Regions from separate parts of the Yersinia massiliensis genome, predicted to be linked through region 2. Evidence: riboswitches for the same ligand, from Rfam matches in the RefSeq annotation. Region 2 holds a riboswitch; the other holds the start of a gene.

Region 1 (3,424 bases), 2.0 Mb from region 2:
CGCCAGTCAACCGGCCCCGTCACCCCTTCTAATCCCGCTTCCCATTGGCGAGACTCTTCCGGTTTAAGGTTACTGTTGGGTTCAATCCGTGGGCTGAAGCGCTGCGCGCCGTACTGTTGACCCAAGGATGGTGCCAAGAAGCCGGTACCGTAAGATAACGTCAAACGATAATCAGGAACGAATTCCCAGCCAGCGGCTGTTTGCCATGTCTCATGCCAACCAAACTGCTCATCTTTATCTGCACGGCCAGAGGCTTCAAGTGTGACGCTATCGAACTTCTGCTGCCCAGTCAGATATAAACCGGTGTTATCACGCTTGTAGGTATCAGAAATAGTAGTGTTGGATGAAGCCAAACGTTGCTGCTGCCAATCAAGCCCTGCGCTTAGCGTCGCATTTTCAAAGCTATAAGTGTTGCCCCATTGCAGATTACGCTGATCCATATCATCGAGCGTGGTGGCGACCCCATAGCGGCCTAATTGGCTGCTGTAATTGTAATCTTTATATTTTTGGTAACTCGCAATGAACTGAGAAGAGTAAGCGCCTGAAGCATAACGCAAGCCAGCATCATAAGTGTGGTTATACAAACGCTCTTTATCACCACTGTATTCTGGCAGATAAGGGGTACTGCCGACGTCGTAATCGGTGCTATTGGTGTAGCCATAACCTCGGACAAACCCAGAGAACTCTTGGTTGAACTGATGATCCAATCCTGCCCAGAAATTTTTATTACGAAAACCGTCTCGGTCACTGTCTACCGAATAATTAGAGTCTGGCTTGATATTAAAGCCATTGGTGGTTTGATACCCACCTGCAATCGTCGCTAATGTATCGCCAAAGCGGTGGCGCACGCTGCCATCATATTGCTGATAGCCTTTGGAACCGACACCTGCATTTATCTGCACGCCTTCTTTATCAGATTGCGTGATCACATTGATGACGCCACCAATCGCCCCCGAGCCATATACGGCAGAGCGCGGCCCACGAATATACTCAACTCGCTGTACCAAGGAGATGGGTATCTGATTAAAGCTAGCAGTGTTGACGATACCGGTACGTGCCAAGGGGATACCATCAACCAGCACCAAAACATGCCGTGCCTCAGTGCCGCGAATATAAACGGAAGAGCCTTGCCCCATCCCGCCAGTCTGAGCGATATCGACACCCGGTAAACGGCGCATCACTTCATTGAGGCTTTTGGCCTGCCAGCGATCAATATCATCTCGGGTCACTACATCAGTGGGTGCTAATACGGTGGAAACAGGCTGTTTGAAACGGCTGGCTGTCACCACCATTTCGTCATTATTACTCGTCGTGGTGTTGTTCTGCGCCCAGCCAGAAAATGCCGTCACAGAGAGGGCTGTGAACAGCGTATATTTTTTAATTATCATAAAGCATCCAAACTCAATTGGCGGATGCCGCAGAGCCATGGCCGGTAGTACGCGACGACCACGAATATTGCGACGTTATACCGGCAGGTCTTCGGGCTTGGGATCTCTAAAAAAAGAGCGGGCGATGACTTCCCGTCCTTGCGGACAGTGTCTGGTTGAAACCTATCGCCGTGACTTCCCCTTACCGCTGCGCGTCAGCTCCGGATTTACACCGGATTCCCTTTTAACTCTTAGGTGTTTAAGTACAGCATGAGGCCGGACCGCAATGTTACGATTAAGTAAAATGGATGTCTAGACTTCCATTATTCTCATGATGAATAAATAGAACAAAACTGGACATCAGGGCCACTTTCCCTACAATCCGCAGGAATAACACTCTTTATTATGCTCAAACGAGAAGAAACATGACTCACAACATCCTGCCGACTGACGGCTATGATCACCAATTGGCAGAGAAATCCGCCCGTCTTCAGGCAATGATGTTGCCGTTTCAGGCACCCGCTCCCGAGATATTCCGTTCGCCTGCTGAACATTACCGCATGCGGGCAGAGTTTCGCGTTTGGCACGATGAAGACGATTTGTACCACATCATGTTTGACCAACAGACCAAGCAGCGCATTCGGGTCGAGCAATTCCCTGTAGCCAGCTTGCTCATCAATCGTCTGATGAGCGCCTTGATGACGGCTATCAGAGCCGAACCTGTTTTGCGCCGTAAATTGTTCCAGATTGATTACTTATCTACCCTAAGCGGGAAACTGATCGCCTCTTTGCTGTATCACCGTCAGTTAGATGAAGAATGGCAACAAAAGGCATTGGCGTTACGTGATCAGCTTCGCGAACAAGGCTTTGACCTGCAGTTGATTGGGCGAGCATCGAAAACCAAAATCATGTTGGACCACGACTATATCGACGAAGTGTTGCCGGTCGCTGGCCGCGAGATGATCTATCGTCAGGTCGAAAATAGCTTCACGCAGCCAAATGCCGCGGTGAATATTCATATGTTGGAATGGGCGCTTGATGTCACTCAGCATGCCAGTGGGGATTTACTGGAGTTGTACTGCGGTAATGGCAACTTCTCGTTGGCACTGGCGCGTAATTTTGATCGGGTGCTGGCGACTGAGATAGCCAAACCCTCAGTAGCAGCGGCTCAGTATAATATCGCGGCTAATCACATTGATAACGTGCAGATAATCCGCATGTCCGCGGAAGAATTCACCCAAGCAATGCAAGGTGTTCGTGAGTTTAATCGCCTGAAGGGCATTGATTTGAGCGGCTATAACTGCGAAACCATTTTTGTCGATCCGCCGCGTAGTGGGTTGGATGATGAAACCGTCAAGTTGGTGCAAGCTTATCCGCGTATCCTGTATATTTCTTGCAACCCCGAGACACTGTGTGCCAACCTTGAACAGTTACAGCACACTCATAAAATCAGCCGCTTAGCACTGTTCGATCAGTTCCCCTATACCCATCATATGGAGTGCGGGGTCTTGCTAGAAAAGCGCGACTAGCTGCCGCTAAGCTATCTACACTGATGAATAGATGCCGTTGGACTCCCAACGGCACATTGACTCGTTACGCCTCATAGGCCATACGCGATTACTGCGGTGAATGGTTTTCCGTATTATCCGACCCGATTTCCGAGTCTGCCTGTGCCGATTTCCGTGCTTTTAGCCTGAACAAAATCCAAAATACCAAGGCCACACTAAGAATAGAGGGGAGAAAATTAGAGCCAATCGCCGGATGCTCGACCCGTACAATGGCGCTATACAATAAAATCCCCAATAGGAAGCAAGCCGAAACTAACAGTGGTAATCCTTGCGGCATCGCAAAATGGAGATAACGCTGATGTAAGCAATAAACCGCCAATATTAATGTAATTAGCGGAAAAATTGAAAAAGGCACAAACGCACTAAATAATGCATTGAATGAACCATTTATTGCCAACCCCGTCGTCAACGCCAGCAGTAGAGTGCCCATTTCGCGGCGAGGCTGTTTTTCAGGATAAGCGTGTTCTTCAGATGAAGAGTGCTTTTCAG
Region 2 (3,424 bases):
ATCCCGCCCCACAATCCATGACAGTTTCTCGCGGCTTTGCGCCAGTGAGCCGTGTTGCAGCGCGTCATAGACCAACAGCGCCGCTTCACTCAGGCAGCGCCCAGCCAGCAAGGTGTAAATCATCCACACTTGCGCGACCCAACCGAGCCAAGGGTGAATCTGGGTCATCAGCCATAAAAATCCCCAGCTCACGCCCCAAGTCACGCCCACCACCACCAGCCATAACAATGCACCGCCCCATTTCAGCGCACGCTCGCTGCGGCAAACCGACCGAATCGCCCGTTGCAATACCGTGATCATGTTGCCAATCCAGCGCACCGGATGCGGCCAGTGCGGCGGGTCGCCGAGCCAGCTATCGAGCAGAAAAGCCACAAACCACGCCGCGAGTGTCATAGCAGACTCCGAGCGGCATTTAGCCAACCGTTGAGCAAACCGGGACGTTGGGCGAAGTGAATATGCAGGTAACTGGCTTGGGTACGTTGCACTTGATAACCGCTGTGCCAGCGTTGAATGGCAACACCATCACGCCACTTGCTGCTGTCAAAGACCGGTGTCAAGGTGCTGGTGAAATCGGAGTAATGGAATTCATGGCCGCGTAGCGTCTCGCCTTGCGCGGCTAAAAGGGTGTCAGTACGCGCCTGTGCTTGGCAGTAACCAAAACGCGTCAGGCGTTTTCCCATATGGCTTTCACCGGCCAGAATGCCGACCATCCTATGGTGCTGCGCATCCGCATCCGTTAGCCCTTCGCCCAGATACATCAAGCCACCACATTCGGCATACAAGGGAATTTGTTGGTGATGGGCTTGCCGTAACGCGCTGTGCATGGCGGTGTTCGCAGCCAGTTTGGCGGCGTGCACTTCCGGATAGCCACCACCGAGATAGATCATTTGGCAATCGGGCAATTGGCGGTCATGAAGTGGACTGAAACGTTGGATGCGCACCCCAGCTTGCTCGAGTAAATCAAGGTTATCGGGGTAATAGAAATTGAAGGCTTCATCATCGGCTAGCGCCAATGTCAGGCCCTCAGCCAGTGCTTGCGGCGGCAATGTTGGTGGGGTTCCTGCTGGCAACGTCGCGCACTGGGTCAGTGCTAATAGCCGGTCGAGATCAATCGTTTCCTCGATTTGCTGCGCCAGCCGTTGCCAGCGCGGATCGCTGTCAGGTTGCAGACGTTGATTTGGCCTCGAACCATCGCGCTCTTGCGCAGGGACCAGCCCGAGATGGCGTGATGGCAAGGCGACATCATCCATCACTGGCACACGGCCCAACACAGGGATACCGCAATAGTGTTCGATAGCGTGGCGCAGCAGTTGGTAATGACTATCAGAATTAACGCGGTTGACGATCACCCCGGCAATCACCAAATCAGGGTCAAACTGGCAGAAACCCATCACGGTAGCCGCCACCGAGGTTGATACCGCTTTGCCGTCCACCAGTAAGATAACCGGACACCCCAATTGCTTCGCCATCGCGGCACTGCTGCAATAGTTGGGATCGGTGCCGTAACCGTCATACAGCCCCATGACACCTTCAATCACCGCCACATCGGCATGGCGCATATGCTGGTTATACAGCCCATTTAAGGTTTCAACCGGCAACATAAAGGCATCAAGATTGCGGGACATCACACCGCTCACTGCGCTATGCCAACCGGTGTCGAGGTAATCAGGCCCCACCTTGAACGGCTGTACCGACAGCCCACGCGCCATCAACGCGCGCAGCAGACCGAGCGTCACGGTGGTTTTACCGCATCCGCTACCGGTTCCTGCGATGATAAAGGCTTGTTTGCCAGACCGTTGCATAAAAAAATCCCGCCATTTCAAGCGGGATCTGCAGTGTCAAAAAGGTGCGCCAACGCATCGTCGCCGCTGCGCGCATCTGATGACAACCCGCTTCCCACCGAAGGAGTTGAATATCGTTTACCGATCTGGCTGGTCTTCTGGCTTAGCGTCATCCTCTCCCGCACCTTCCCAATCCGGTGGATCAGTGGTTACAGCGGGGTCGTCAGCATCACAGCAGCGGGGGCTGCGGGGGATTGTCACCCCCTTCCCAGTTATGCTTTAGCGCATAACATGACCATTTCGGTATATAAAATTTCTTATTTCGTTATTTATTTTATCTCTTTATTTACACTGTTATAACAGTGCATTTATGAATGAGTATCTTATTAGCGTGCCATAAAATTAATATACGCCTTTCTGTTCATAAAAAATGGTGAATTTCATTTTTTGATGATGATTTTTTTGCATGCGCATATGAAATTATTGTCATCAACACCAAAATTACCATTTAAAAACAGACAACTACACTTGAATTATCATTTTCTAGAATAACAAATTATTGTCATTAATTTTTTTAAAAACTTAATTTTTCGATGACAATTTAAAATAGAAAATCAAAACTGACTACATAATTGAATAATATTAAATCAATATTGTCTATTCCATTTCGTTACGATCAGAAGAGAGCGAACGAAATACCTGTGGAGTCACATTATAAGTTTGCCGAAACACCTTGCAGAAATAGCTGGTTTGCGAAAAACCCAGATTCTTGGCAATACTGGCAATGCTCCAATCGCTGTGTTGTAGCATCTCTCTAGCATTGGCCATTCGCTGTTGGTTTACCCACGCATTAAAGCCGATGCCCTGATATTTTTTGAATAGCTTGCTGAAATAATAGGGGCTGAGATACACCTTGCTCGCCACATCTTCCAAGCGTAGCTCTTCCGACAAATGGGTATCAATGTAGCGTAAAACTTTTTTCATTTTGCTGTCGTGAGGATGCACAGGCCGCGCTCGACCGGGATCTTTACTGCCCATGTTGTCATTGATCACCACAAAGTTAAGGTGTTTTTTCAGGCAGTTCTCAACGATCAGCTTCAGTAAGTCCGCAGAGGCAATCACCCGCGAGAAATCCATGATCGGGACATTGTGGAATTCATCCATCAACGCGGGATTCTGCTGCCAGTGGTTATCCACATTGAGGATATCAATCAGATAGACATCCGAGTGCAACCGCACTTGCCCGCACAACACGAACCCGACCAGATGGCCGGCAATCACCAGCGGAATAGAAAAATCCGTTAGCCCAGCATGGCAACGGTAGATACAAGGCTCATTGGATTTAGAGGCTTCAAGGCCACCACAACGATCACTCATTCGACAGCGAAGATGATTAACCGGATCTTGGCGCATCAATTGGCAAAATGGTGTGAAATTGAATAAGTCGGAAATCTCTTCACCGTGAATATTGACCACAACGACGGCGAGGCCCGTTGCCTGAGCAAAATCCTGCGCGATTTTATTTATGAGCTCTGAGTTTAGAGAACTGGCAGAAATCATGATAAAACCTCTCAGTGAATTTTAATTTATTGTTATAAAGTTTTTTGTTGCGATAAATCATCCCTGTTTTATTTAATATGTTA

What was found. A riboswitch is a leader RNA that binds a small molecule or an ion and turns the genes downstream of it on or off. The one in region 2 is predicted to bind cobalamin.
Positions count from the first base shown of each region.
Region 1: linked by a shared signal. The riboswitch ahead of btuB (TonB-dependent vitamin B12 receptor BtuB) and the one ahead of DA391_RS08165 (cobyrinate a,c-diamide synthase) in region 2 are both predicted to bind cobalamin.

Region 1 is NZ_CP028487.1:4,768,756-4,772,179, forward strand. It holds gene btuB (TonB-dependent vitamin B12 receptor BtuB) at 1-1,388, opposite strand, end outside; cobalamin riboswitch at 1,454-1,663, opposite strand; gene trmA (tRNA (uridine(54)-C5)-methyltransferase TrmA) at 1,793-2,896, shown strand; gene DA391_RS22205 (YijD family membrane protein) at 2,985-3,424, opposite strand, start outside.
Region 2 is NZ_CP028487.1:1,781,393-1,784,816, reverse strand. It holds gene cbiB (adenosylcobinamide-phosphate synthase CbiB) at 1-393, opposite strand, end outside; gene DA391_RS08165 (cobyrinate a,c-diamide synthase) at 390-1,802, opposite strand; cobalamin riboswitch at 1,913-2,096, opposite strand; gene pocR (transcriptional regulator PocR) at 2,439-3,341, opposite strand.